3 regions of the Mesorhizobium sp. M0618 genome follow, and region 1 is predicted to be linked to each of the others. Evidence: predicted binding sites of a transcription regulator. Region 1 holds the regulator's gene; each other region holds the start of a gene.

Region 1 (3,277 bases):
TCGCCGCCGATCAGGACATCATTTCCCTTGCCGCCATCCAGCGTCTGGTGACCTGACCCGCCCTTGATGATGTTGTCCAACGCATTTCCGAACGCAAATCGGTTGGTGCCGGTAACGACGAGGTTCTCGAAATTGTCAGGGAGCTTGTAGCTCATCCATGTGTCGATCGTGTCGATCCCTGCCCCAGGATCCTCGACCACCTTGTTGTTGGTGGAATAGAGATGATAGTAGTCGTCGCCGGCGCCACCGTGGATCGTGACAGTGACGCCGGTGTCTCCCCAGAAGGAGTCGTTGCCGGAGGTGCCATGCAGTTCCGGTCCAGACCCGGTGGCCGAGAACCAATGAGTGGAAGCGCCGGTGTAGGCAAGAGGGATGCCTTTGGCGTTTAAGACCGTGCTCATCAGAAATCCTTCCTCATGGTGTCCGACCTGGTCAAAGGTCCGGCGACCGCTCCCAAAGCAACGCTGCAAGGAACGAGATCGTTCCACGGAATCGTCATTCGATCCGAGACCGCAATAATCGGAAGGCGGATAATGAATAAGGAGGTGATGGCTCAATGTAAATTGAAGCAATTTAGTAAAATCGTATATTTATGCAGAACACACGTCGTTTAACGAACGTATATCTAAGTTAACTCAAATTTATTCTTGCATGGCTTTCTGGTCGGAGTCTGCGGGCAAGATGGCGACGTACCGCCAAGAGCGGTCATCCTCATCAGGTTTCGAATGACCGCATTTGGGCCAAAGCGTCACGTGCTCGCTCCCCATCGATGAGACGAGTGCAACATTCCACTCTTCGCGGCTGTTGGCGACCACGTGCTAATCGAGTTTTCCCGGTCACGATCTATCGGGACGGAACAGCCACCTAGTCTTCCCTGATCGCGTAACCCGCCCCACGGATGGTGCGGATGACATCAGGCATGCGGCCGTTGTTGACCGCCTTGCGCAGCCGGCCGACGTGCACGTCGACAGTGCGTTCGTCGATGTAAATCGTCTCGCCCCAGACATTGTCGAGCAGCTGGCTGCGCGAGAACACGCGGCCGGGGTGGCGCATCATGAATTCGAGCAGGCGGAATTCGGTCGGCCCGAGCCGGATCTCGCTCTTCTTGCGATAGACCCGGTGCGACTCGCGATCGAGCACGATGTCGCCGACCTTTAGCACGCTGGACAGCACTTCCGGCTTGGCCCGGCGCAGCAGCGCCTTGACCCTGGCCATGAACTCCGGCGTCGAGAACGGCTTGACCAGATAGTCGTCGGCGCCGGTCGACAGGCCGCGCACGCGGTCGCTTTCCTCGCCTCGCGCGGTCAGCATGATGATCGGCAGCCGCTCGGTCTCTGGGCGCATTCGCAGGCGCCGGCAGAGTTCGATGCCGGAAACCGCCGGCACCATCCAGTCGAGCACGAGAAGGTCGGGAACGTTCTCCTGCAGCCGGATTTCGGCCTCGTCGCCGCGCGTCACCACCTCGACCTGGTAACCTTCGGATTCAAGATTGTAGCGGAGCAGCACGCCTAGCGGCTCCTCATCCTCCACCACCATGATGCGTGGTGCGATCATCGGCTGGTCACCCCTGTTATGCCGCTGGCGCGGACATTGCCGTCTCGTCCTGCTTCGGACGATTGGCTGGCAGCTGCGTGCCGGTCAAAACATAGTAGGCATTTTCGGCGATGTTGGTCACGTGGTCGCCGATCCGCTCGAGGTTCTTGGCGCAGAACAACAGGTGCGTGCACGCCGTGATGTTGCGGGGATCTTCCATCATGTAGGTCAGCAGCTCGCGGAACACCGAGGTGTATTTGACGTCGATGCGTTCGTCATTGTTTCTGAGCGTGGCAAGCGCTGCCGGGTCGGCGGCGGCGTACTCGTCGACGACCCCCTGCACCTGGATCAGCACCAGTTGCGCCATCGCGTCGATCGAATGCGAAAGGTCGTGCGGCGTGACACTCAGCCCGACAGTGCCGACGCGCTTGGCGATGTTCTTGGCAAGGTCGCCGATGCGCTCAAGGTCGCCGGCCATGCGGATCGAACCGACCACCGCACGCAGATCGTTGGCCATTGGCTGGCGCTTGGCGATCAGCGTGATGGCGCGATCGTCCAGCTCGCGCTGGCGTGCATCCATGATGGCATCATCGGAAACCACGCGCTGCGCCAGCGCATTGTCCGAATTGAGCAAAGCCCTGGTCGAGCCACTGACCATCGAGCGGGCGAGATCGCCCATGTCGCGGATCAGCTGGCTGATCTGCTCCAGATCCTCATCGAAAGATGCGACGGTATGTTCACCCATGATCTTCGTCCCTCGTATGCCTGAGCTCAGCCGAACCGGCCGGTGATGTAGTCCTGGGTGCGTTTGTCGTCGGGGGTGGTGAACATCTTGTCGGTGGCGCCCTCCTCGACCAGATAGCCTAGATGGAACATCGCGGTGCGCTGCGACACGCGCGCTGCCTGCTGCATCGAATGGGTGACGATGACGATGGTATAGTTCTGACGCAGTTCGTCGATCAGTTCCTCGACGCGAGCGGTGGCGATCGGGTCGAGCGCCGAACACGGTTCGTCCATCAGGATCACCTCGGGTGACACGGCGATGGCGCGTGCAATGCACAGACGCTGCTGCTGGCCACCGGAAAGACCCGTGCCAGGTTCTTGCAAACGGTCCTTGACCTCGTTCCAGATCGCCGCCTTCTTCAGGCTCGACTCTACGATCTGGTCCATGTCGGCCTTGCGCTTGGCCAATCCGTGGATGCGCGGACCATAGGCAACGTTCTCGTAGATCGATTTGGGGAACGGATTGGGTTTCTGGAACACCATGCCGACGCGCGCCCTGAGTTCGACGACATCGATGTTCTTGTCGTAGATGTCTTCTTCGTCGAGCGTTATCTTGCCGGTTACCCGTGCTGAATCGATGGTGTCGTTCATGCGGTTGAGGCAGCGCAGGAAGGTGGACTTGCCGCAGCCGGAGGGGCCGATCAGCGCCGTCACCTGGTTCAGGCGGACGTCGAGATCGACGTCGAACAGCGCCTGCTTCTCGCCATAGAACACGCCGACCTTGTCGCCGCGCATTTTGATTACTTCGTTCGACTTCATCTTGTCGCCCACTGCGTTTTCAAGGGACTGTTCGGTCATGATGTTCATACCAAGATGCCTTTTTTCTACCAGCGCCGCTCGAACCGACGCCGAAGCACGATCGCGGTGATGTTCATGGCCATGAGGAAGACGAGCAGGATGATGATGGCGCCGGACATACGCTCGACGAAGGCGCGTTCGGCCTCGTTCGCCCACATATAGA
Region 2 (3,277 bases), on a different contig from region 1:
CAACGTACCGGTCAGTAACATGATAGCTCAATCCCGCCCATTTGGCCAGCGCTACGCTTTCGTCGTGGTCGGCGTCATCTTCCTTAGCCTGCTGGTCGCGGCCGGTCTGCGGTCCGCTCCCTCTGTCATGATGCTGCCGCTGGAGACCAGTTTCGGCTGGCGGCGCGACATCATCTCGCTGGCCGCAGGTGTCGGCATCCTGCTTTACGGCCTGACGGGGCCATTTGCCGCGGCCCTGATGGAGCGCATCGGGCTGCGCCGCACATTGCTGGCCTCGCTGGTGGTGATGTCGGGCTCCACGGCGCTCAGCTTGCTGATGACCAAGCCGTGGCATTTGTTCATCACTTGGGGCGTGTTCTCGGGCATTGGTTCCGGCGCTGTCGCCAGCGTGCTCGGCGCGACCATCGTCAACCGCTGGTTCAAGACCAATCGCGGCCTTGTCATGGGATTGATGTCGGCTTCCAGCGCCTCGGGCATGCTGGTGTTCCTGCCGCTGATCGCCGCTCTGGCGCAGTCGGGCGGCTGGCAGCCGGTTGTCATCGCGGTCGCGATCGCGACCGCTGCCCTGATACCGCTGGTCTGGCTGCTGGTGCCGGAGCGGCCGGCATCGATCGGCATGGTGCGCTACGGCGCCGAGGCTGACGACGTGCCGCCCACTCCGCCTGCGTCACAGGGCAATTTTCTTGCGCATACGTTCTCGACGCTGCGCCGTGCCGCCGGCACGCGGGTGTTCTGGTATCTGTTCGCCACCTTCTTCGTCTGCGGCTTCACCACCAACGGGCTGGTCGGCACGCATCTTATCGCGTTCTGCGGCGACATGGGCATCGGCGAAGTGCAGGCCGCCGGTCTGCTGTCGATGATGGGCATTTTCGACCTGATCGGCACGACGTTGTCGGGCTGGCTCACCGACCGCTTCGATCCGCGTAAGCTGCTCGGCGTCTATTATGGCATTCGTGGCCTGTCGCTGATCTATCTGCCCTATTCCGGCTTCTCGGCGACCAGCTTGATCATCTTCGCTGTGCTCTATGGTCTCGACTGGATCGCCACCGTGCCGCCGACGCTGCGGCTCGCCAACGAGGCGTTCGGCGACCGCAGCGGGCCGATCGTGTTCGGCTGGATCGTCGCCGGGCACCAGATCGGTGCGGCCGCTGCCGCCGCCTTTGGCGGCACCATGCGCGAGTTGCAGGGCAATTACGAACTGGCGTTCCTGATCGCCGGCATGACGGCAATCGCCGCCGCCTGTATCTCGCTCCTGATCAACACCAGCAAGCCGGCGTTCGATCCGGAGCCGCAAGCGGCTTAGGGAGAGGCGCTACCGGCCAAGCTGCAATCTCCCCCCTCGTGGGGGAGATCGGCAGCTTTGCCGTCCGCGCAAACGCCCACCCGCCTGTTAATCGTCAGAAAACCTTCATCATCCCGATATGCGCCTGAAACATTGACGCTGGATTTTGGTGGCACCGTTCAAGCCATCCAGGAGACAGCCATGAACAAGCTTTCGATGACCCGCCGCGCTTTTGTCACTTCCGCCGGCGCCGTTGGCCTGGCCGGCGTTTCCAGCCTGGCGCTGCCCTACTATTCGCGTGCCAATCAGCGGCCTTCCTTCACCCATGGCGTTCAGTCCGGCGATGTCGACGCAACCAGCGGCATGGTGTGGACGCGCACCGATCGCCCGTCGCGCGTCATGTTCGAAGTGTCGTCAACGGAGAATTTCGCCAATGCGACACGCCTGGCGCCGCTCGATACGTCGCCGGCCAGCGATTACACGGTCAAGCGGCTGCTCACCGACCTCGCTTCCGATCAGGATATCTTCTACCGCATGACATCGGCCGATCTCGCCGACATCAACGCCGTTTCGGAGCCGATCACCGGCCGTTTCAGGACGGCGCCAGCCTCGAAGCGCGACATCCGCTTTGCCTGGTCCGGCGACACCGCCGGCCAGGGCTGGGGCATCGACGAGACCGGCATGAAGACTTACGCCACGATCGGCAAGCACACGCCCGACTTCTTCCTGCATTCGGGCGACACCATCTATGCCGACGGCGCCATGAAGGACGAGGTCGACCTGCCCGGCGGCGGCAAGTGGAAGAACGTCGTGCTGATCGACGGCAAGCGCAAAGTCGCCGAGACGCTGGATGAATACCGGGACCAGTGGAAATACAACATGATGGACAGGAACGTGCTCGGCCTGAGCGCCATCTGCCCGACTTTCTACCAGTGGGACGACCATGAAGTGCTGAACAACTGGTCGGATTCCAAGGATCTCAGCGCCGACAGCCGCTACACGGAAAAATCCATCCACGTGCTGGCGGCCCGCGCGGCGCGGGCTTTCCACGAGATGACGACGATCCGCTACGAACCTTCCGAGCCCGGCCGCGTCTATCGCAAGATCGCTTATGGGCCGCTGCTCGACGTGTTCTTCCTCGACATGCGCTCCTATCGCGGCCCCAATGGTCCCGACATGCAGGATGAGATGACGCCGCAATCGCGCATGCTCGGCGAACAGCAGACGAAATGGCTGAAGCGCGAACTGGCGAATTCGAAGGCGACCTGGAAAATCATCGCCGCCGACATGCCGCTCGGCCTCATCGTGTGGGACGACGGCGCCAAGAAGGTCGGCGCCGAGGCGGTCAGCAATGGCGACAATGGCTTGCCAAAAGGGCGCGAGCTCGAGATCGCCGACCTGCTGCGCTTCATAAAGAATGCCGGCATCAGCAACACCGTCTGGCTCACCGCCGACGTGCATTACACGGCCGCGCATTATTACAACCCGGACAAGGCGCAGTTCCAGGAGTTCAATCCGTTCTGGGAATTCGTCTCAGGTCCGATCCATGCCGGCACGTTCGGTCCCAACGATTTCGACATGACGTTCGGTCCGGAGCTGAAGTTCATCAAGGCGCCGACCGCCGAACAGGGACAGAACCTGCCGCCCTCGGCCGGTCTGCAATTCTTCGGGCTGGTCGATATCTCAGGCGCCAGCGAGCAGATGACGGTGCGGCTGATGGATCGCGACGACAACGAACTCTACAAGGTGACGCTCGACCCGGTCCGCTCGGCATAAGCGCGCTTTCTCCTCCCCCTTGTGGGGAGGGTCGGCGCGGCGGCTTCGCAAAGCGAAGCTGGCAAGACGGGGCGGGAAGCGCCGACTAGTCCGGGTAGCAGACCATGGGGATATTCGGCCAGATGGCGCTGTCGCAGTTGGCGGTGTCCTGCCGCTGCTTGAAAGCGGCGCTGACCGGGCCGGTCACCATCGGGTCGACGCCGTCTGGTGCGTCGGCGA
Region 3 (3,277 bases), on a different contig from region 1:
GATGGCGATCCGCGCGAGGAGATCCACGACCCGGTCGACAATTCCTGGCAGGAGTTGCTGGCGCTGCTCGGCACGATCGAGCCGACCGAACTGATCGACCCCACGATCGGCGCCGAGCGGCTGCTCTACAGGCTGTTCCACGAGCATGGCGTGCGCGTCTTCGGCGGCGTCCCGGTCGCCGACCAGTGCTCGTGCTCCAGGGACAAGATCCGCGGCATCCTCGAGGGTTTTTCCGCCCAGGAGATCAAGGACAGCACCGAGGATGGCGGCATCCACGTCGCCTGCGAATTCTGCTCGAAGCAATATGACTTCGATCCGGCGGAATTTGCGGCCCAGTAGAGAGGTCCTTCCTTCTCCCCGTTCACGGGGAGGTGAGGAGTGGTCCGCGCAGCGGACGAAAAGCCAATTGCTTGGCTTTCGAACGACGAACGCCCGAAGGGCGGATGAGGGGCAGCGCAGACGGCGGCGAATGGCTGCGGGTGTCCACTCAGACGTTGCACGGAACATAATCTTCTGGGCCCGGCTCCGCCCCTCATTGCCCTGCCGGGCATTTCTCCCCGTATAGTGACGGGGAGAAAGACGCTAATTCACCGTCCGCCGCGTCCCCGGCAGGTCCAGCGAAAACGCCGGAATGGCGATGTCGAACGTCTCGCCCCGCTTGTTGCGCATCGTGTAGTGCCCGACCATGATGCCGGACGGTGTCGAGAGCGGGCAACCGGACGTGTACTGGTAGCTGTCGCCGGGATTGAGTTCGGGCTGGTCACCGACCACGCCGGGGCCGCGCACTTCCTCGACGCGGCCGGTGCCGTCGGTGATATGCCAATAGCGCGACAGAAGCTGCACGAAGTCGTCCGACTGATTGTCGATCGTTATCTGATAGCCCCAGACATAGCGGTTCTCCGAGGGATCCGAACGGTCCTCCAGATAGAACGGCCTGACCTGCACTTCGATGTTGCGCGTGACGGCGCTATACATAAGCGGCTCCAAAACAATCTAGAGCATGATCCTGAAAAGTGGGAACCGGTTTTCAGAAAAGATCATGCTCAAAGAAACAGAGATAGAGCCCCATCCCGGTTCAATCGGGATGGAACAGGCTCTAGGTCGAACTTTCGGCGCTCCACGCGGGCTGGTCAACGGTGCGCGTCCTGTCATTGCGGACCGAACCGCAGGTGGCGGCAAAGAATGTCATTTAAGTGACACATGACAATGATGGTGTGCGCCGACCAGTGCCGCGCGACTCGGGCGCTCTGTCGAACTGTTGAATCGGTCGTCATGCCAGCCAGATTGTTCTGGCGGACCGGTTTCCTGGAGTGACCGGATCTCGATGGAACTCACTCTCATAGCCGCCACGCTTTCAACTGCCCTCATTCTCTCAAATCTCGCCAGCATCGTGCTCGCCGCTTCGCGTCTGAAACGGCGCCGCACCATTGCGCCGCCGGCCGGCAAGCCGCGGCCGGTGTCGATCGTCGTGCCGTCGCGCGGCGTCGAGCCGTTCACGCAGGAGACGCTGGAGCGCGCCTTCTCGCTCGACTGGCCGCGCTACGAGTTGATTTTCTGCGTCGCCCATGCCGACGATCCGGTGGTCAAATTGATAAACAGGACGATCGTCCGGTTTTCGAAAGTGCCGGCCCGGCTGCTTGTCGGCGACGACCGCATCAGCGCCAATCCGAAACTCAACAATTGCGTCAAGGGCTGGGAGGCGGCGCGGCACGACTGGGTCGTCCTGGCCGATTCCAACGTGCTGATGCCGAGGGACTACGTCCAGCATCTGATGGCTGCCTGGCGGCCCGGCACCGGCCTTGTCTGCTCGACGCCGATTGGCTCGCGGCCGGCCGGCTTCTGGGCCGAGGTCGAATGCGCTTTCCTCAACACGCTGCAGGCGCGCTGGCAATACGCCGGCGATGCGCTCGGCCTTGGCTTTGCCCAGGGCAAGAGCATGCTCTGGAACAAGCCGATGCTCGACGCCAATGGCGGCATCCGCGCGCTGGCCGCCGAGATCGCGGAGGATGCCGCCGCGACCAAGCTGGTGAACGGTCTCGGCCTGCGCGTCAATCTCGTCGCCGCCCCCTTCGAGCAGCCGCTTGGCCGGCGCTCTTTTGACGAGATCTGGTCGCGTCAGGCCCGTTGGGCGCGCCTGCGCCGCGTCACTTTCCCGCTGTTCTTCGCACCCGAAATCCTGACCGGCGCCGTGGTGCCGCTGGTGCTTGCGCTGATTGCCGCGGCCAGTGCGGGCTTCAGCCTCTGGGCAACCGCCCTTGCAGTGCTGGTAGCCTTCTACCTTCCCGAGTGCGCGCTGGCCTGGTCCAAGGGCTGGTACCTGTCGCCACGCATGGTGGCCGCGATCATGATGCGCGACCTGATCCTGCCAGCGCTGTGGGCGCGCGGCTGGCTTGGCGGCGCCGTCGACTGGCGCGGCAACGCGATGACCATCGGCACCAAGACGGCCGAACTGGAGGAGACGCCGTCCGGCGCCTGAAGGTCCTACCTGGCCTTCAGCGCCTGCGCGATGTCCTCAAGCAGATCGTCGGTGTCTTCCAGCCCGACCGACAGCCGGAGCGTGCCCGGCCCGATGCCGAGCTCGGCGCGCGCCTCGTCGCTCAGATTCTTGTGCGTCGTCGTCGCCGGGTGGGTGATCAGGCTCTTGGCATCGCCGAGATTGTTGGAGATCAAGACGATGTCGAGCGCGTTCTGCAAGGCGAAGGCCGCCTGCTTGCCGCCCTTGACGTCGAGGCAGATCAGCGTCGAGCCGCCCGACATCTGCTTCTTGACGATATCGGCCTGCGGGTGGTCGGCGCGGCCGGGATAGATGACGCGGGCGATTTCCGGCCGTTCGGCCAGGAAATCCGCGATCCTGCCCGCGCTTTCCGTCTGCTGGCGCACGCGCAGCGGCAGTGTTTCCAGGCCTTTCAGCAGCGTCCAGGCGTTGAAGGGCGACAGGCTTGGGCCGGTATGGCGGAAATAATCGTGCAGGTTCTCGTCGATCCACTTCTTGTCCGACAGGATCACGCCGCCGAGACAGCGCCCCTGGCCGTCTATGTGCTTGGTCGCCGAATAGACGACGATATGGGCGCCGAGCTGCAAGGGCTTCTGCTGCAGGGGCGTGGCGAAGACATTGTCGACGATCAGCCTTGCGCCGATCGAATTGGCAAGCGAAGCGACAGCGGCGATATCGACCACTTCCAGCGTCGGATTGGTCGGGCTTTCCAGGAAGAACAGCTTGGTGTTCGGCTTGACCGCCTTTTCCCAATTGGCGATATCCGTGCCGTCGACCAGCGTC

What was found. The regulator PhoB, encoded in region 1, activates phosphate uptake and scavenging genes when phosphate is short. The targets are predictions, from matches to a motif close to TGTCATNNANCTGTCAT.
Region 2: NKJ04_RS18120 (alkaline phosphatase D family protein) is a predicted target of PhoB. The motif match lies at 1,396-1,412, and genes of this name have one in related genera.
Region 3: NKJ04_RS31515 (ceramide glucosyltransferase) is a predicted target of PhoB. The motif match lies at 1,184-1,200, and genes of this name have one in related genera.

Annotation. Positions count from the first base shown of each region.
Region 1 is NZ_JAMYQH010000022.1:77,699-80,975, reverse strand. Features, by position in the region: gene eglC (endo-1,3-1,4-beta-glycanase EglC) at 1-401, opposite strand, end outside; gene phoB (phosphate regulon transcriptional regulator PhoB) at 865-1,554, opposite strand; gene phoU (phosphate signaling complex protein PhoU) at 1,571-2,278, opposite strand; gene pstB (phosphate ABC transporter ATP-binding protein PstB) at 2,305-3,123, opposite strand; gene pstA (phosphate ABC transporter permease PstA) at 3,141-3,277, opposite strand, start outside.
Region 2 is NZ_JAMYQH010000016.1:35,613-38,889, forward strand. Features, by position in the region: gene NKJ04_RS18115 (MFS transporter) at 20-1,303, shown strand; gene NKJ04_RS18120 (alkaline phosphatase D family protein) at 1,484-3,058, shown strand; gene NKJ04_RS18125 (hypothetical protein) at 3,144-3,277, opposite strand, start outside.
Region 3 is NZ_JAMYQH010000047.1:8,326-11,602, forward strand. Features, by position in the region: gene NKJ04_RS31505 (Hsp33 family molecular chaperone) at 1-339, shown strand, start outside; gene apaG (Co2+/Mg2+ efflux facilitator ApaG/CorD) at 583-975, opposite strand; gene NKJ04_RS31515 (ceramide glucosyltransferase) at 1,325-2,476, shown strand; gene NKJ04_RS31520 (O-succinylhomoserine sulfhydrylase) at 2,482-3,277, opposite strand, start outside.